3 regions of the Methylobacterium aquaticum genome follow, and region 2 is predicted to be linked to each of the others. Evidence: predicted binding sites of a transcription regulator. Region 2 holds the regulator's gene; each other region holds the start of a gene.
What was found. Region 2 encodes PhoB, which activates phosphate uptake and scavenging genes when phosphate is short. Its sites were predicted from a motif close to TGTCATNNANCTGTCAT; they were not measured.

Region 1: F1D61_RS24305 (esterase-like activity of phytase family protein) is a predicted target of PhoB. The motif match lies at 1,693-1,709, and genes of this name have one in related genera.
Region 3: F1D61_RS10465 (UDP-2,3-diacylglucosamine diphosphatase) is a predicted target of PhoB. The motif match lies at 2,298-2,314, and genes of this name have one in related genera.

Annotation. Positions count from the first base shown of each region.
Region 1 is NZ_CP043627.1:5,326,514-5,332,830, forward strand. It holds gene F1D61_RS24290 (sensor histidine kinase) at 1-290, opposite strand, end outside; gene F1D61_RS24295 (SelT/SelW/SelH family protein) at 363-668, opposite strand; gene crcB (fluoride efflux transporter CrcB) at 745-1,116, opposite strand; gene F1D61_RS24305 (esterase-like activity of phytase family protein) at 1,754-4,246, shown strand; gene F1D61_RS24310 (P1 family peptidase) at 4,514-5,509, opposite strand; gene F1D61_RS24315 (cytochrome c-type biogenesis protein) at 5,506-5,985, opposite strand; gene F1D61_RS24320 (heme lyase CcmF/NrfE family subunit) at 5,991-6,317, opposite strand, start outside.
Region 2 is NZ_CP043627.1:1,512,767-1,519,083, reverse strand. It holds gene pstA (phosphate ABC transporter permease PstA) at 1-133, shown strand, start outside; gene pstB (phosphate ABC transporter ATP-binding protein PstB) at 237-1,049, shown strand; gene phoU (phosphate signaling complex protein PhoU) at 1,131-1,850, shown strand; gene phoB (phosphate regulon transcriptional regulator PhoB) at 1,928-2,629, shown strand; gene F1D61_RS06675 (acyl-CoA synthetase) at 3,077-4,708, opposite strand; gene F1D61_RS06670 (propionyl-CoA synthetase) at 4,865-6,317, shown strand, end outside.
Region 3 is NZ_CP043627.1:2,329,647-2,335,963, reverse strand. It holds gene thiD (bifunctional hydroxymethylpyrimidine kinase/phosphomethylpyrimidine kinase) at 1-250, opposite strand, end outside; gene thiE (thiamine phosphate synthase) at 279-983, opposite strand; gene F1D61_RS10470 (DMT family transporter) at 1,109-2,092, opposite strand; gene F1D61_RS10465 (UDP-2,3-diacylglucosamine diphosphatase) at 2,361-3,236, shown strand; gene F1D61_RS10460 (glycosyltransferase family 4 protein) at 3,233-4,336, shown strand; gene F1D61_RS10455 (Fic/DOC family protein) at 4,403-4,975, opposite strand; gene F1D61_RS10450 (hypothetical protein) at 4,983-5,189, opposite strand; gene F1D61_RS10445 (DUF488 domain-containing protein) at 5,368-5,811, opposite strand; gene F1D61_RS10440 (glycoside hydrolase family 25 protein) at 6,014-6,317, shown strand, end outside.

The DNA of each region.
Region 1 (6,317 bases), 3.2 Mb from region 2:
CCGGCGAGCCCGTGATGCCCGAAACCCTCCTGGCGCAGGCGCGGCGAGGCCGCCAGGGTCTGGAGCACCGAGACCAGCCCGGCCATGTCCCGGTCGATGCTGAGCGCGATGCCGCGCACGCTCTCGCGGGCATCCTGCTCGAAGCGCACCCGCTCCAGGGCGGCGTAGCGGCCGAGCAGCACGGCGGTGAAGATCAGGCCGGGGCCGATCAGCGCGATCGCCAGGGCGACGAGGTAGACCTGCGTCGACAGCCCGTCCCGCCGCAGGGCGTTCAGCCGGCGGCGGATCATGGCGCACTCCTCATGGCTCTGTCCCGGCGCTCCGTCCTGGCGGCGCGCCGGCGGCGCGGCATGGTCAAGGCGTCAGGCCCTGTCGACGTGGCCGAGGTCGCGGCCGGGCTCGATCCGGTCGCGCACCCGCTGCTTGAGGGTCTTGATGTCGGGAAATCCCCCGTCGCGCTTGCGCTCCCAGATCAGGGCGTCGCCGCAGGTGATCGCGAAGGTGCCGCCGGTGCCCGGGATCAGCGCCACCTCGCCGAGGGCGTCGCGGAAGGTCGAGAGCAGCTCCTGCGCCATCCAGCCGGCCCGCAGCAGCCAGTTGCACTGGGTGCAGTAGGTGATGGCGATGCGGGGCTTCTCGGCCTCTGGGCGGGGGGCGGTGTCGCTCATCGTGAGGCGGACTCCGCCCCCGATCCCCCCGCTTGTCAACCGGGTCGACGCGCGCGAGGTGCGTCCGGCACCCGCCTCACGCGAGCTGGCGCAGCACCAGGAGGCTCACGCCGACGCCGACGAGGCCGGCCGCCACCGACCCTCCCACATAGGCGAGAGCCGCCGCGTGCGCGCCGCGCTCCCAGAGCAGGAAGGCCTCGAGCGAGAAGGTCGAGAAGGTGGTGAAGCCGCCGAGCACGCCGGTGGTGAGGAAGAGCCGCAAGCCCTGCGGCCCCCCGCCCCGGGCGGCGAACCAGCCGGTGAGCACGCCCATCATGATCGAGCCGAGGATGTTGATCACCATCGTGCCGAACGGGAAGCCGCTGCCCGCCCGCGCGGCCCAGAGATTGACGCCGTGGCGCAGGGCCCCGCCGAGGCCGGCCCCGAGAAAGACCACCAGGTAGCTCACTGCCCCATCGCCTTTCGCGCTTCCCACGTAGCTTCGGCTGCGTCGTTGCGCTCATGCCATGGTGCGCCGAGTGACGCCACGATGCTCTACGCAGATGTGACCCGCGTGCCGCAAGGGATAGCTCGGGCACGGGGTCTTAAGAGGAGCATATAGACCGGTAATGCCAGTTTTTTAGTATATAATCTATCCTTATTGATTAATATTTATCTATTAATAATCATCTATCGCTATCTGGAGTCCTCTTTACTTGTTTCCACTGTCCTCCTGGGGTCGTGGTCGGGGGTAATCTCTTGTTGTCGGGGACTGTTGCAAAATTATTACGTTCACCACCGCGAGGGCCGACCTCACGAAAAATTCCTCCGTCATTTCCGGTGTTGGTGCCAGGCTTCTTATTAGGCATGTGAATCTCCTAGAGTTGATGCCGCCTTACCTGAGGTGGTGGTCATCGACTGGGCTTTCAAGCTGTGCAGGGTGGTTCCTGTGAAAATGCGTTCGACATCGGGTCAGCCGTAGGGTCGACACACCTGAGGTCCGCGCGCCGCATCGGGTTCCATTCGGTGCGGATGGGCCACACACCGTCATGCGACTGTCACCGATCCGCCCCATCCCTGCCGCAAAGTCAGCCCGGGGGCGAATCGTGACCGTTCTTTCCATCCGCACCGCGCTCGCGGCCGGCGGCCTCATCGCCGGCGCGGGGCTCGCGCAGGCCCAGTCGGTCCGGGTGCCCAACCTCCAGCCCGTCGACGGGCCGGTCTCGGTGGAGGTCGGCGGCGCGACGGTCGTCAACCAGGGCCTCCAGGGCGTGGGGCGGCTGCCGGCCACCACCCGGGACTTCCGCGGCGATTCCCTCGGCTCGTTCTCCTCGCTCGCCGTCGATCTCTCGACCTGGCGGCGCAGCGGCGACACCTATTCGGGCACGCTCTACACGCTGCCCGACCGCGGCTACAACAACCCCGATGGCGGGCTGTTCAGCGACTATGCCGGCCGGCTCAACCGCTTCAACGTGAGCTTCACCCCCTATGCCGGCACGTCGGCCCTGCCGCAGGCGACGGGCTCGCAAAGCCAGATCACCCTGACGCCGGAGGGCGGCATCGTGCTCACCGATGCCAGGGGCCAGCTGTTCAGCGGCCTCGATCCGGGCGCCGGCACCACCCGCCAGCTCGGCGCCGTGCTGCCCTCCGCCGCCGCCGGCCCGAGCGCCGGGCGCATCAGCCTCGACGCCGAGGGCCTGGCGCGCCGCCTCGACGGCTCGTTCTACGTCAGCGACGAGTACGGCCCGAACATCTACTATTTCAGCCGCGACGGCCGGCTCCAGGGCCTGATCGGCATCCCGGCGGCGCTCCAGCCGGTGACGAACGGCCAGCTCAACTTCAACTCGCTCAACCCGCCCGATACCGGCCGGCGCAACAACCAGGGCCTCGAGGCGCTGGCGCTGACGCCGGACGGGCGCGGCCTCGTCGCTATCCTGCAGAGCGCGACGCTCCAGGATTCGGGCGCAAACCAGCAGCAGCGGACCAATACCCGCATCCTCTACTACGACGTCTCCGGCACCCCGACACCGGGTGCGCCGAGCCGCGAATACGTGCTGCAATTGCCGGCCTACCAGCAGAGCGGCAATGGCGGGGCGCCCAACCGCACCGCCGCCCAGAGCGAGATGCTGGCGCTCAACGACACCCAGTTCCTGGTTCTGTCGCGCGATTCGAACGGGCTCGGCTCCGGCAACACCACGCCGATCGTCTACAAGAGCGTGCTCTTCGTCGACACCGCGGGCGCGACCAACATCGCCGGCACGGCTTACGACGGCACGACCCCGATCGCGCCGAACGGCACCCTGCGGGCCGGCCTGACCCCGGTGCAGAGCCGGGAGGTCGTCAACCTGCTCAACCCGGTGCAGCTCAACCGCTTCGGGATGAACCTTTCCACCAACCCGGCGAGCCAGACCACGCTGCCGGAGAAGATCGAGGCGATGGGCCTCGTCCCGGTCCTGAGCGAGCGGGCGCCCAACGATTATTTCCTGCTCGTTGGCAACGACAACGACTTCCTGACCCGCCAGGGCGTCATCAACGGCCAGCCCTACGACGCCGGCATCAACAACGACAACATCCTGCTCGCCTACCGGCTGACCCTGCCGACCTACGTCGATCCGCTCTCGCTCGCGGTGATGAAGGCGACGGCGCCGACGGTCCTCCAGGGTCTCGGGGCCGGCGCGATCGGCGTCGCGGCCTCGGCGATGCGGGGCGTGCAGGACCACCTCTCGGCGCTCCGCCGCAGCGCGGGCCTTCCCGGCCAGGGGGCGTGGAGCGCGTCCGGCCCGGCGCTCTGGGTCGGCGGTGATGTCGTCTTCGCCGACCAGCCGCGCAACGGCGGCCTGTCCCTCGACCGCACCATCGCGCAGGGCTCGGCCGGCTTCGACCTGCCGCTCACCGGCCCGTGGCGGGCCGGCCTCGCGATCGGCGGGGGCGGCGGCTCGCTCTCGCGGCCGCAAGGGTTCCGGCAGGACCAGAGCGCCTTCACGGTCGCGGCCTATGGCGGCTATTACGGCCCGACCTTCTACGCGCAGGGCATCGTCGGCGGCGCGCCGATCATCGACCTCGCCGGCATCCGCCGTCCGGCCGCCTACGGGCTCACCGCCGAGGCCAGGACCTCCGCCACCGCGCTGGCGCTCGACGGCGAGGCCGGCCTGATCCTCGACCGCGACGCCGTCCGCCTCATGCCCTTCGCGGGCCTGAGCCACCTCTCGGCTCGGGTCGGCGGCTTCACCGAGACGGGGGCGGCGGGCAACAACGTCGCCTATGGCGGGCTCACGGTGCTCCAGACCACCGCCCGCTTCGGTGCCGAACTGGCCTATACGGGCTTCGGCGGCATCGTCCCCTCGGTGCGTGTGGCCTACAATCTCGGCCTCGGGCCGCAGCAGAGCGCCGGGCTGTTCCGTCTCGCCAGCGTCCAGAACTCGATGGCCGTCGCGACCGCGGCGATCCCGTTCCTCAAGTCGGACTACGTCACCGCCGGTGCCGGCCTCCAGGGCAGCCTGACCGAGAATCTCGGCTGGCGCCTGGATTACCAGGCGGCGATCGGCACCCGGGCGGGGGTGGCACACGGGGTGACGGCGGGTTTGCGGTATCAGTTCTGAGAATAAGGAATGGAAGCCTCGGAGACTGCCTCACTCTCTCGACAGTCTTCATGCCCACGACGTCATTCCGGGGCCGCGCAGCGGAGCCCGGAATCCAGAAGCGCGGATGGTCCAGGATAGAACTGAGAGCATTCCGCTTCGTTCGGCATCACCTGAGTGTCCGGATTCCGGGCTCCGCTACGCGGCCCCGGAATGACGCGGTGGGTCGGAGGTGGAGAGACAACAAACAAGCCGCCCGCCAAGCGCCAGCGTTGGGAACGCCATCCTTCACCTCCCGAACCGCTCCCGCCACGCGGCTTGCGCCCCCGCCACCGGCAGGGCGCTCGCGTGGTAGACCCCCAACGCCACCGCCCGCGCCAGCACCCGCGCCGCCGTGTCACCCAAGCGCGCGAGATCCCCGACCGGATCGGCGAGCGGCACGGCGCCGGTCGCCGCGGCGAAGACCAGGTCGCCGTCGAGGGGCGTGTGCGCCGGCACGATCGCCCGGGCGAGGCCGTCCTGCGCCGTCACGGCGAGGCGGCGGGCCTCGGCCTTGGTCAGGCGGGCGTCGGTCGCGACCACCGCGATGGTGGTGTTGGCGCCCGGCATCGGCTTCCTCGGCCAGGCGAAGGCGTCGGGCGGGATGGTCGGTGCGGGGCCCAGGCCCCCGAACTCGGCCCCCTCCTCGAACGGCCCGGCCCAGAAATGCGGCCCGTCCCCGACCGTGACCCGCCCGAGCGCGTTCACCGCCACGAGCGCCGCGACGCGGGCCCCCGTGCCCTCGACCGCGGCCGAGGCGCTGCCCAAGCCCCCCTTGAGATTCGCTGTGCGCGCGCCGAGCCCGGCCCCGACCGAGCCCATCGCCACCGGACCGGTGCCGGCGCAAGCGGCCGCCGCGAAGCCGAGGTCGCGATAGGGCGGATACCGGCCCCACGCTTTGTCCCCGCCGTTGAGGAGATCGAACAGGATCGCCGCCGGCACGATCGGCACCCGGGCCGGGCCGACCGGGAAGCCGCGGCCGGTCTCGGCGAGCCAGGCGGTGACGCCGGAGGCGGCATCCAGGCCGAAGACCGAGCCGCCGGACAACACCAGCGCATCGACCCCCGGCACCGTGCGCTCGGGATCGAGGAGGTCGGTCTCCCGCGTGCCCGGGCCGCCGCCGCGGATGTCGACCGCCGCCACCGTGGGGGTGTCGAAGACGATCGCGGTGACGCCGGACAGCGCCCTGTCATCCTCGGCGTGGCCGACGCGGATGCCGGCGATGTCGGTGAGGCTGCCGCTCACCGCGGCTCGGCCCGGCGCATCAGGTCGGCGACCGCCGCCTCCTCCGCGGCCGAGAGGGCATTCGGTGCCGTGGCCTTGCGGCGGCGGCCGGCGGCCCAGAGGGCGAGCCCGCCGAGGCCGACCACCAGCACGGGCGTCAGCCAGAGAAGGGCGGTGTGCCAGGCGATGACCGGGCGCAGCAGCACGAACTCGCCGTAGCGGTGCACCACGTAATCGACCACCGCACCGTCGCTGTCGCCCTGGCGCAGGCGCTCGCGCACGATCAGCCGCAGGTCGCGGGCGAGCGGCGCGTCGGAATCGTCGATCGACTGGTTCTGGCAGACGAGGCAGCGCAGGCCGGCCGAGATCGACCGGGCCCGCGATTCCAGGCCCGGATCCTTCATCACCTCCTCGGGCTGCACCGCGCCGGCGGCGACCGGCATCAGCAGCGCGAGGCCGAGGAGCGCGGTGCGCAAGGGGCGGCGGACGGCGCGCATCGGGATCACTCCGCCGGGACCGAGTGGGGCGGCACCGGGCCGGCCGCGTCGCGGATCGCCGGCCGCAGGGCCGGGGCGCCGACGCGGAAGCGCCGGTCGGTGAGGGAGAGGCCGCCGCCGAGCGCCATCACCACGGCGCCGAGCCAGATCAGCAGCACCAGCGGCTTGTAGTACAGGCGGATGCCGACGCTGCCGTCGGTGCCGGTCTCGCCGACGCTGGCATAGACCTGGCTCACCCCGCGGGTCAGCAGGCCCGCCTCGCTCACCGACATGTTGCGCGAGGCGTAGAACCGCTTGCCCGGCTCCAGCACGCCGACCGGCACGCCGTCCTC
Region 2 (6,317 bases):
CTACCAGTTCGCCCTGTCTCCTTACGAGAACTGGCGCCAGCTGGCCTGGGCCGGCGCGCTCCTCATCACCGTCACCATCCTGGGCCTGTCGATCGTGGCCCGCCTCGTCCTGAGCGGCCCGAAGGGGCGCTGACCCGGACGTCGGCAGCACCCGATCGCTCCGCGACCGGGTGCTGCTCCCCACATCTGATTGTGACGTATTTTCTTCGAAAATACTCCTGCCCGGAGATACACCGATGAGCGCCACCGCCACCGCCGCGCCGGTCGTGGGCCAGAGCCAGGCCGACGAATCCGCCGCGATCCGCCTCGCCGTGAAGGACCTGAACTTCTACTACGGCGACTTCCGCGGCCTGAAGAACATCAACCTCAACTTCCTCGATCGCCAGGTCACGGCGCTGATCGGGCCGTCGGGCTGCGGCAAGTCGACGTTGCTGCGCACCTTCAACCGGATCTACAGCCTGTACCCGGAGCAGCGCGCGGAAGGCGAGATCCTGCTCGACGGCCGCAACATCCTCGACCCGTCGATCGACCTCAACGAGCTGCGCGCCCGGGTCGGCATGGTGTTCCAGAAGCCGACCCCGTTCCCGATGTCGATCTACGACAACATCGCGTTCGGCATCCGGCTCTACGAGCGCCTCGGCAAGGCCGATCTCGACATCCGCGTCGAGGAGGCCCTGCGCCGGGCCGCCCTGTGGGACGAGGTGAAGGACAAGCTCAAGCAGTCCGGCATGGGCCTGTCGGGCGGCCAGCAGCAGCGCCTGTGCATCGCCCGCACGGTGGCGCAGCGCCCGGAGGTGATCCTGTTCGACGAGCCGACCTCGGCCCTCGACCCGATCTCGACCGGCCGCATCGAGGAACTGATCGAGCAGCTGCGCTCCGAGTTCACCATCGCCATCGTCACCCACAACATGCAGCAGGCGGCGCGCATCTCGCAGTTCACCGCCTTCATGTATCTCGGCGAGCTGGTCGAGTTCGGGCCAACCAACCGGCTGTTCATGAACCCGTCGAAGCGCCAGACCCAGGACTACATCACCGGCCGGTTCGGCTGAGGTCCAAAGTCGTCATTGCGTCGGTCCGGCTGCCGGACCGGCGCACGTCGTAGGCCCCACCTCTTCCGCGGGGAGTCTCCCATGTCGAGCCACATCGTCACCTCCTACGATCAGGAGCTGCAGAACCTGCGGCGCAGCATCGCCGAGATGGGCGGCATCGCCGAGAAGATGGTGGCCGATTCCGGCCAGGCGCTCCTGCGCCGCGATTCCGCCCTCGCCCAGGCGGTGATCGCCACCGACCAGCGCCTCGACGGGCTGCAGCGCGAGATCGAGGAGAAGGCCATCCTCCTCATCGCCCGCCGCCAGCCGATGGCGATCGACCTGCGCGAGACGATCTCGGCGATCCGCGTCTCCGGCGACCTCGAGCGCATCGGCGATCTGGCCAAGAACGTCGCCAAGCGCGTCGTCGCCATCGCCGACCAGGTCCAGCTCCAGAAGATCGTCGTCGGCGTGGAGCACATGAACGAGCTGGTCCAGGGCCAGCTCAAGGACGTGCTCGACGCCTACGCCACCCAGGACACCGTCGCGGCCCTCGACGTCTGGGCCCGGGACGGCGGCATCGACGCGCTCTACACCTCGCTGTTCCGCGAGCTCCTGACCTACATGATGGAGGATCCGCGCAACATCACGTTCTGCACGCATCTCCTGTTCTGCGCCAAGAACGTCGAGCGCATCGGCGACCACACCACCAACATCGCCGAGACCATCCACTACCTCGCCACCGGCGAAACCCTGTCGACCGAGCGTCCGAAGAACGACCATTCGAGCTTCGCCACCCTCGACACCCCGCCCGCGGCCTGAGGATCGACGCCCGTCCGGGCCCTCAAGGCCCGGCGGGCGCCTTCGGCCCCGCCTGAAGTGCCCCCCGAAGTGCCCCGATGAGTACCCGCATCCTGATCGTCGAGGACGAGGAGGCCCTCACCCTCCTCCTGCGCTACAACCTCGAGGCCGAGGGCTTCGAGGTCGACGCCGTCGCCCGGGGCGACGAGGCGGATATCCGCCTGCGCGAGCAGATCCCCGACCTCGTCATCCTGGACTGGATGATGCCGGGCCTGTCCGGCATCGAATTGTGCCGGCGCATCCGCGCCCGCCGCGAGACCGAGCGGCTGCCGGTCATCATGCTGACGGCGCGGGGCGAGGAGGGCGACAGGGTGCGGGGGCTCGCCACCGGCGCCGACGACTACATCGTCAAGCCGTTCTCGGTGCCGGAACTGCTGGCCCGGGTGCGGGCGCTGCTGCGGCGGGCCAAGCCCGCCCACGTCGCCGACCTGCTCGTCGCCGGCGACATCGAGCTCGACCGGGTCAGCCACCGCGTCCGCCGCGACGGCCGCGAGCTGCATCTCGGCCCGACCGAGTTCAAGCTGCTCGAATTCCTGATGCAGAGCCCCGGCCGGGTCTTCTCCCGCGAGCAGCTGCTCGACGGCGTCTGGGGCCACGACGTCTACATCGACGAGCGCACCGTCGACGTGCATATCGGCCGCCTGCGCAAGGCGATCAACCGCGGCCGCGACAGCGACCCGATCCGCACCGTGCGGGGTTCCGGATATTCGTTCGACGAGATGTTCGCGCTGGAGCCGTGACGGGCCTTCAGGTGACTGACTGGTCTCCACGGATTTCAAACCCTCCGCGTCATTCCGGGGCCGCGATAGCGGAGCCCGGAATCCAGAACCGCGGATGGTTCAGAGCCTGTTTGATTGACTCAAGCATTTACTCCCACACACAACCTCATCCTGAGGTGTCAGTCGATTGAAATCGACTGACCTCGAAGGAGGGCTCCAGGGATCGCGAGGACATCTGGAGCCCTCCTTCGAGGCTCCTTTCAGTCGCACCTCAGGATGAGGTCGCGAGAGGGATGGAAAAGGTCGTTACAGCCGAATTTCGCAAGTCAAACAGGCTCTCAGACAATGGCGGGTCGCGTTCCGCCTTATCCTTCACCATCCGAGTTTCTGGATTACGGGCTCCGCTGTCGCGGCCCCGGAATGACCCTGTGGGTTTGAGGCCTGCGGAAAAGCCAACCGATCAAGCGCTCACAACGCCTTCGCCATCTCCCGCAGGACGAATTTCTGCACCTTGCCGGTGGAGGTCTTCGGCAGTTCGGTGAAGACCACGTGCCTGGGCACCTTGAAGCCGGCGAGCGACTGGCGGCACCAGCCGATCAGCTCCTCGGCCGAGACCATCTCGGAACCCTTCAATTCGACGAAGGCGCACGGCGTCTCGCCCCATTTCTCGTCGGGCTTGGCGACCACGGCGGCGGCGGCCACCGCCGGGTGCTTGAACAGGGCCTCCTCGACCTCGATCGACGAGATGTTCTCGCCCCCTGAGATGATGATGTCCTTCGAGCGATCCTTGAGCTGGATGTAGCCGTCCGGGTGCTTCACCCCGAGATCGCCCGAATGGAACCAGCCGCCCTTGAACGCGGCCTCGGTGGCCGCCGGGTTCTTGAGGTAGCCGCGCATCACCACGTTGCCGCGGAACATCACCTCGCCGAGCGTCTCGCCGTCGGCGGGCACCGGCTGCATCGTCTCCGGATCGAGCACGTCGAGGGCCTCGAGCGGCGGGTAGCGTACGCCCTGGCGCGCCTTGCGCGCGGCCTGCTCGTCCTTGCCCAGGGCGTTCCAGTCGGCATGCCACTCGTTCACCACCGCCGGGCCGTAGGTCTCGGTCAGCCCGTAGACGTGGGTCACGTCGAACCCCGCCTCCGCCATGCCGGCGAGCACCGCTTCCGGCGGCGGCGCCGCCGCGGTGAGGAACGAGACGCGGTTGGGCAAGTCCCGCCGCTCGGCCTCCGGGGCGTTGATCAGGAGCGACATCACGATCGGCGCGCCGCACAGATGCGTCACGCCGTGATCCGCGATGGCGTCGTACATCGCTTTCGCCCGCACCTGGCGCAGGCAGACATGGGTGCCGGCCACCACCGACAGGGTCCAGGGGAAGCACCAGCCGTTGCAGTGGAACATCGGCAGGGTCCACAGATAGACCGGGTGCCGGCCGAGATGGCCCGCCACCACGTTGCCGACGGCGAGCAGCGAGGCGCCGCGATGGTGGTAGACCACGCCCTTCGGGTCGCCGGTGGTGCCCGACGTGTAGTTGAGGGTGATCGCGTCCCACTCGTCGCCCGGCATCGCCCAGGCATGAGCGGGGTCGCCTTCGCCGAGAAGATCCTCGTACTCGATCGCGCCGAGGCGTTCGCCCGGGCCGTCGTATTCCGGGTCGTCGTAGTCGATCACCAGGGGCTTGACCCCGGCCTGCGCCAGCGCCGGGCCCATGATGCGGGCGAATTCCCGGTCGGTGATCACCACCTTGGCCTCGCCGTGGTCGAGGCAGAAGGCGATGATCGCGGCATCCAGCCGGGTGTTGAGGGTGTTGAGCACCGCGCCGGCCATCGGCACCCCGTAATGGCACTCGATCATCGCCGGGGTGTTGGCGAGCATCACCGCCACCGTGTCGCCCCGCCCGATGCCGCGGGCGCTCAAGGCCGAGGCGAGGCGCCGGGAGCGGGCATAGAGGTCGCGGTAGCTGCGCCGCAGCGTCCCGTGGATCACCGCCGTATGGTCGGGAAACACCGTCGCCGCCCGCTCCAGGAAGGTGAGCGGCGTGAGCGGCTGGTGGTTGGCCGGGTTCCGGTCGAGGCCGGTATCGTAGATCGTCGCGCCGGTCATGGGTCGTCCTGCTCGCTGCGGCGCCAGAGTACCCGCCGCGGCCGGGCGATCAATCCGCCCGGCATCCTTACGAAAGTTCGACTTCCGGCGGGGACGGGGCCTATCCTATCTGGGTGGTGAGGCCGCCCCGTGAGACGAGCGGCAGGAGGAGACGCCATGGCGAGCCCGAGCCGCTACCCGGAAACCTACGCCGCCTGGCAGCGCGACCCGGAGGCCTTCTGGGCGCGAGCCGCCGAGGCGATCGACTGGGTGAGACCCGCCGCCCGCGTCTTCGACCCCGAGGCGGGGGTCTACGGCCGCTGGTTTCCCGGCGCGGAGGTCAATGCCTGCCACAACGCCGTCGACCGCCACGTCGCGGCAGGGCGGGGCGAGCAGGCGGCGATCCTGTACGAGTCCCCCGTCACCGGCACCAAGAGCCGGTTCACCTATGCCGAGCTTCTCGACGAGGTCGCGGCGCTCGCCGCCGTGCTCCAGGATCTCGGCGTCGGGCGCGGCGACCGGGTGGTGCTCTACATGCCGATGGTGCCCGAGGCACTGTTCGGCATGCTGGCCTGCGCCCGCATCGGTGCGGTGCATTCGGTGGTGTTCGGGGGCTTCGCCGCCCGGGAACTCGCCGCCCGGATCGAGGATGCCGCGCCCAAGGTGGTGCTCGCCGCCTCCTGCGGCATCGAGCCGAGTCGGGTCGTCGCCTACAAGCCGCTCCTCGACGAGGCCTGCCGGCTCTCGTCGCACAAGCCCGACGCCTGCCTGATCCTCCAGCGGCCGCAAGGCGTTGCCGCGATGGAGGCGGGGCGCGACCGCGACTGGGCGCAAGTCCTGGCGGAGGCGAAGGCGGCCGGCCGCCGCGCGCCCTGCATCCCCGTCGCCGCCACCGATCCGCTCTACGTGCTCTACACGTCCGGCACCACCGGCAAGCCGAAGGGCGTGGTGCGCGACACCGGCGGCTATCTCGTCGCCCTCGCCTGGTCGATGCCGAACCTCTACGGCGTCGCCCCCGGCGAGACCTATTGGTGCGCCTCCGATGTCGGCTGGGTGGTCGGCCATTCCTACATCGTCTACGGGCCGCTGCTGCATGGCTGCACCACGGTGCTCTACGAGGGCAAGCCGGTCGGCACGCCGGATGCCGGCGCGTTCTGGCGCGTCATCGCCGAGACCGGCGCGGTCGCCCTGTTCACGGCGCCGACGGCGCTCCGGGCGGTGAAGAAGGAGGACCCGGAGGCCCGGCTGATGCAGGGCCACGACCTCTCGCATTTCCGCACCCTGTTCCTCGCCGGCGAGCGGGCCGACCCCGACACCGTCGCGTGGGCCGAGCGGATTCTCGGAGTGCCGGTGATCGACCATTGGTGGCAGACCGAGACCGGCTGGCCGATCGCCGCCAACCCGGTGGGCCTGGGCGCGCTCCCGGTCAAGCACGGCAGCCCGACCGTGCCGATGCCGGGCTGGGACGTGCAGGTGCTCGACGAATCCGGCACGCCCGTGCCCCCCGACACGATGGGGACGATCGCCGTCAGGTTGCCGCTGCCCCCCGGCGCCCTGCCGACCCTGTGGCAGCAGGACGAGCGGTTCCGCGAAAGTTACCTCACGACCTATCCGGGCTACTACAACACCT
Region 3 (6,317 bases), 820 kb from region 2:
TCGTCGGGATGCGCGAGAGCATGCCGATCTTCACCGCCTTCACGTCGAGGTCGGTGAAGACGCTCTCGATCTGGCGGGCGACGAATTCGGGCTCGACGTCGTGGATCGCCTGGACGCCGCGGGTGTTCTGGGCTGTGAGCGCGGTGATCACGCTGGCGCCGTAGACGCCGAGCGCCGAGAAGGTCTTGAGATCGGCCTGGATGCCGGCGCCGCCGCCGGAATCCGAGCCCGCGATCGTGACGGCGATCATGCCTGGCCTCCGATCGTGCGACACCCGATCATGCCGAACCTCTGGCGGCGAGCGCCCCGTCGATCACGCCGCGCAGGTCGCGCGCCCGCGCCTCGACGTCGCGGCCGGTGCCGAACAGGGCCGAGATCAGCGCGATCCCGTCCGCCCCCGCCCCGATCGTCGCCGCGGCGTTGCTGCGGTCGATCCCCGCGATCGCCCCGACCGGCAGGTTGCCGCCACGGGCGAGGCGGGCCCGGAAGACGATGCGGTTGAGCCCGTCGAGCCCGACCGGCGGGTCCGGGTTGTTCTTGCTGGTGGTGGAAAAGACGCCGCCGATGCAGGCGTAATCGACCGGCAGGCGATAGAGCTCGTCGGCCTGGGCGGCGTTCTTGACGGTGAGCCCGATGATCGCGCCGCGGGGCAGGAGGCGCCTCGCATCGGCCGGGTGCAGGTCCTCCTGGCCGAGATGCACGCCCTCGAGGCCGGCGGCCAGCGCCAGGTCGACCCGGTCGTTCATCAGGAGCGGCACGCCGGTGCCCTGGAGAGCCGCGTGGATCCGGCGCAGGCGCGCCACGGTCTCGCGGGCGTTGGCGATCGTCTTCTCGCGGTATTGCAGCAGGGTGCATCCCCCCGCCGCGGCCTCCGCCGCCATCCGGGCGAGGTGCTCGGCGTCGCCGCCGCACACCCCGACATCGAGGAGGCCGTAGAGCCGCAGGTCCACCGGCGCGGTCGCGTGCCCGCCCTCGGACTTCACGAGCGTGCTCCTGTGGGGCGGGGGCATGCGGGCATGGGGCGCTTCCTGCTGGGCCCGGCGATCGCGGGCCGATCGGCGATCCCCCGGAGTAAGGGCGAGCGAGCGGGGGCGTCAACGGCCCGTCTTCAGCCCGCCCGCGCCCCGCCGGCCGCCGCCTCGCGGGCCCGCTCCACCACCAGGCGCCGCTCGCGCCAGACCACGAACACGCCGGCCGCCGCCACGATGCCGCCGCCGACCGCGATCGCGGCCGTGGGAAGCTGGCCGAACACGAACCAGCCGATCAGCACCGACCACAGCATGGTGGTGTACTCGAACGGCGCGACCAGCGAGGCGTCGCCGTGGCGGTAGCTCTCGGTGAGCAGGATCTGGCCGATGCCGCCGAGCACGCCGACGACCACGAACAGGGCGAGATCCGACCAGCCCGGCATCTTCCAGCCGAGAGCCAGGGTCGAGAGGCCGAGCAGCGAGGTGAACAGGAAGAAGTACAGCACGATGGCGCCGGTGCGCTCGGTGCCGGTGAGCTTGCGCACCTGGATGGTGGCCGCCGCCGAGCAGGCCGCGGCCAGGATCGCGAACAGGGCGCCGGCGGCGCCGCCGCCATTCGATCCGCCGAACTCGAGATGGGGGGCGAGCGTGATCAGCACCCCGAGGAAGCCGACCGAGACGCCGGCCCAGCGATAGGCCTGGACCCGCTCGCGCAGCACCACGGCCGCCAGCACCACGACGAGGATCGGCGAGGCGTAGCCGATCGCCACCGCGTCGGAGAGCGGCAGGTAGGAGAGGCCGGCGAAGCCCGCGAACATCCCGCAGGCCCCGATGATGCTGCGCAGCACGTGGCCCTTGAGGTTCTGCGTGCGCACGGCGTCGATCACCCCGCCCTGCCAGCGCAGCCACAGCAGCAGCGGCGCGATGGCGATGAAGCAGCGGAAGAACACGATCTCGCCGGTCGGGAACCGGTCGGCCAGGACCTTCACCCCGGCGGACATCAGCGTGAAGGCGAGCGCCGAGAGAACCTTCAGCCCGATCCCCAGATAGGGTCGCGCGGCCGCGCGGCCCGACGCGCCAGATCCGGTGACCGACCGGCCGGGGACGACGAGGGGGGCTGCCATGGGCGTGGTGCTTTTCTTGCGGAGAAGCGGGGGAGAGGCCGGCCGCGAGGCGCGGCGGGGCGTCCTGTCAGAACCACGGATCGGCACGGCCGAGATAGAGGTTTGCTCGGGCGTCTGACCTGCGCGATCCGCATGGTGGATGTTAAGCCTTCGCCAATGGATTCCGGCTTGCCGCCCCCGGCGGTGGTGTCCGGCTCCGTCCCCGCGTCATCAAAGTGATACGCGAATAGGGTTTGGCTGGCGCGAGACGCCGCCAAGGAGAATGCACGTGGCCGAGGACGCCGACGCGCTTCGCGTGCGAACCCTGTTCCTCTCGGATCTCCATCTGGGGACGAAGGGCTGCCAGGCCGATTTGCTGCTCGACTTCCTGCGCGAGGTCGATGCCGACGAAATCTACCTCGTCGGCGACATCGTCGACGGCTGGAAGCTGCGCTCGGGCTGGTACTGGCCGCAATCGCACAACGACGTGGTGCAGAAGCTCTTGCGGAAGGTGCGCAAGGGGTCTCGCCTCGTCTACGTGCCGGGCAACCACGACGAGTTCCTGCGCGACTTCCTCGACATGCATTTCGGCGGCATCGAGATCCAGGATCAGGTGCTGCACGAGGCGGCGGACGGCAAGCGCTACCTCGTCATCCACGGCGACCAGTTCGACCTCGTGGTCCGCCACGCCCGCTGGCTGGCCCTGCTCGGCGACGGCGCCTACACGGCGGCGCTCTTCGTCAACACCCATCTCAACTGGGTGCGCCGGCGCCTCGGCCTGACCTACTGGTCGCTCTCGGCCTGGGCCAAGCTCAAGGTCAAGAACGCCGTCAACTTCATCGGCCGCTTCGAGGAGTTCCTGATCGCCGAGGCCCGCCGGGCCGAGGCCGACGGGGTGATCTGCGGCCATATCCACCACGCGGCGAGCCGCATGGTCGACGGTCTGCACTACCTCAATACCGGCGACTGGGTCGAATCCTGCACCGCGGTGGTCGAGCATTACGACGGCACGATGGAGGTGATCCGCTTCGCCGAGTGGAAGCGGGCCCATGCCGAGGCGGGGCAGCCCCTCACCTCCCGCGGCACCCCGGTCGAGGAACTGGCGTCCGCCGCCCGCGCGCCCTTGCCCGCCCCTTCCGTCGCCGGCACCCGGGCGGTCGCGTGAGGCTCCTCGTCGCGACCGATGCCTGGCATCCCCAGGTCAACGGGGTCGTCCGCTCCCTCGAGCACATGATGGCGGCGGGGCGCCGGCGCGGCCACGACCCGGTGATGCTGACGCCGCTGGACTTCGCCAGCGTGCCCTTGCCGGGCTATTCCGAGATCCGGCTCTCGCTCGTCACCGCCCGCGGCGTCGCCGCCCGGTTCCCAGCTCTCGCGCCGACCCACGTCCACATCGCCACCGAGGGGCCGATCGGGCTCGCCACCCGCCGGGTCTGCCTGGCGCAGGGGCGGCCCTTCACCACGAGCTACCACACCCGCTTCCCCGAATACCTCGCTGCCCGCCTGCCGGTGCCGGAACGCTGGAGCTATGCGTGCCTGCGCCGCTTCCACGGTGCGGCGAGCGGCACGATGGTGAGCACGCCGTCCCTGGAGCGTGATCTGACCGGGCGCGGCTTCACCCGGCTCATGCGCTGGACCCGCGGCGTCGATACCGAGCTGTTTCGCCCCCGCGACGGTGAATTACTGCCGGAGGCACTGTCGGGCCTGCCCCGCCCGTTCTTCCTGTTCGTCGGGCGGCTCGCGGTGGAGAAGAACGTCGAGGCCTTCCTGCGCCTCGACCTCCCCGGCACCAAGCTCGTCGTCGGCGACGGGCCGGACCGGGCGCGGCTCGCCGGGATCGCTCCCGCGGCGCGCTTCCTCGGCACGCTCACCGGCGAGGCCCTGGCCCGCGTCTATGCGGCCTCCGACGTCTTCGTCTTCCCGAGCCTGACCGACACCTTCGGCATCGTGCTCCTGGAGGCCCTGGCGAGCGGGCTGCCGGTGGCGGCCTATCCGGTCACCGGCCCGCTCGACGTGATCGGCGGCACGGCAGTCGGGGTTCTCGACCACGATCTCGGTGCGGCGGCTCGCGCGGCCCTCGCGATCCCGCGCGAGGCCTGCCGCGCGGAGGCGCTGCGCTACACCTGGGAGGCGAGCGCCGACCAGTTCTACGGCAATATCGAGCGGGCCCACGCGGAGGGGGCACCGGCCCGGCGCGGGCGGCGGCTCGGGTTGCTGCGGGCGTTGCCGGGCGAAACGCCCATGCCGCGGGTGGGCGAGGGCTGAAGCCGCTGGCACTGGCTACACGCATCCGTGGCCCGTCTCGCCGTGAACCGTGATGCGCCGATCCCGCTATACGATGAGCGCCATGAGATGCGTCGCCAGCGGCTCTTCGTTGCCGTGGAAGCTGGCGATCATGGCTGACAGGAACGCGGCCGGATCAAGCCGCCCGAGATCGAGTGGATGTCCGGCTTGAGCCGCGAGCAGGGCGACGAAGGCGAGCTGCGCACGGCCGTTGCCGTCCCGGAAGGCGTTGATGGCGTTCAGCTCGGCAAGGAAATGTGCCGCGCCGGCTGCGAAACCGGCCCTATCCCGTCGGCGAAGGACTCCGCTCCGCCGGAGATTCTCGAACACGCGTCGTAGTTCGATAGCGAGACGCTCCGGGTAGCAGAAGACGCTGTCGCCCTTGGAGATGCGGACCGTGCGCAGCCGTCCCGCCCACGGATAGACGTCCTGGAAGATGTGGTGGTGAACGGCGCGATAATGTCGAACGCTCCAGCGTCCTCCCGGCATCGCTTCTTGAAAACGGCGTGCCGTTGCGATCGCCTCGAACCGATCGAGTTCGGCGTGTGTGATCAGGCCGGGTATATTTTTGAGAACAGTCGAATTTGGATAGCAGTACGGGTCGGAAATGGACTCGTACATGAAGTCGTCAAGCCAGTTTCCGTCCGTACTTTTCCGTGATGAAGCGCGTGCGCTCCTCGGAGCTCATGCTGCGCTGCTCGAATGCGTGAAGGTCGCGCTTCATCTCGTCGGTGAGCCGGATTCCTTCGATGGCGCTGATCTTCTCGAACGCGCCGAGCCCGAGGACGAGTCCTCCAGACAGCTTCTTCACTTTGCCGGCGCGTGCTTTGCTCATGCGTCGAGGTTAGCACGATCGACGGCTCCTGCCATCACGTCCGGCGATCGGCTGGGAAGAGGAGCCTGAAATCCCTCGACCACATGACGGTGCGCGGTAGCGAGGCGGTTCAGGCCGATTCGGCGAGCAAACACGGATTCATCGTCCCGGCGCGGGAATGCGGCCGCTCTCCCGCACCTCACGCGAACAGATCCACCACCGCGAACCCCCTCCCCGCCAGCCGCTCGCTCAGGATCCGCCGGTGGCAGCGTTCGGGGTCGCGCTCGAAGCAGAGCAGGCAGGTCGGCCCGGCCTCGGCCAGAGCCGTCAATTCGTCGAGGGCGGCCTGGCCTGTGCCGGTTTCCAGCACCTCCTCGCAGTAGATCCGGCGCATCAGCCCGGCATCATGGGCGCGGGCCGCCTCGCGGCCGGCCTTCGGCGTGCCTAAGGTGCGCAGATGCGTGTAGCCGATGCCCGCTTCGGTCAGGCCAGCGGCGAGCGCGGTCTTCGAGAAGCCGCGCTTGCGCGAAGCCGCCACAGCCCGCACATCGGCGAGTCTCGCCACCCCGGCCGCGCGCAAGGCAGCGGTGAAGCGCTCGGTATCCGCGCCTTCGTACCCGATGGTAAACAGAACCTTGGCCATGGCCCGTCCCGGCAAAGATGAGATCTGGCGGGGGCTTATGCCCGATGGGGGAGGCGCGGGCGAGCCGCCGGGAGGCCTTACGTGGCTTATCCGCCACGCGTTTCGGAATTCCGTCGCGATCCCGTCAAGGTCCCATTAACCGGCCCCGTCGCATCGAATAGCCATAGTGTTCCGCGTGAAGTCAGGCCGCGCCCCGATGCCGATGGAGTCGACGATCCTCTCCGCCCCGTGGTCCTCCGCCGTGTCGCGCGGCCTTCGGTGGGGCAAGCGCGCCCTGGCGGCGGCGAGCCTCGCCGCGCTCGCGGCCTGTGCCGGCGGCGGCGCCGATTTCTACCCGACCAAGGGCGACGTGAAGCCCCATCCGGGCGTCGCCAAGGCGAAGCTGCACCCGATCCAGGGCATCGACGTCTCGAAGTGGCAGGGCCCGATCGACTGGATGTCGGTGAAGGGCGCCGGCACCCAGTTCGCCTACATCAAGGCGACCGAGGGCGGCGACCACGTCGACG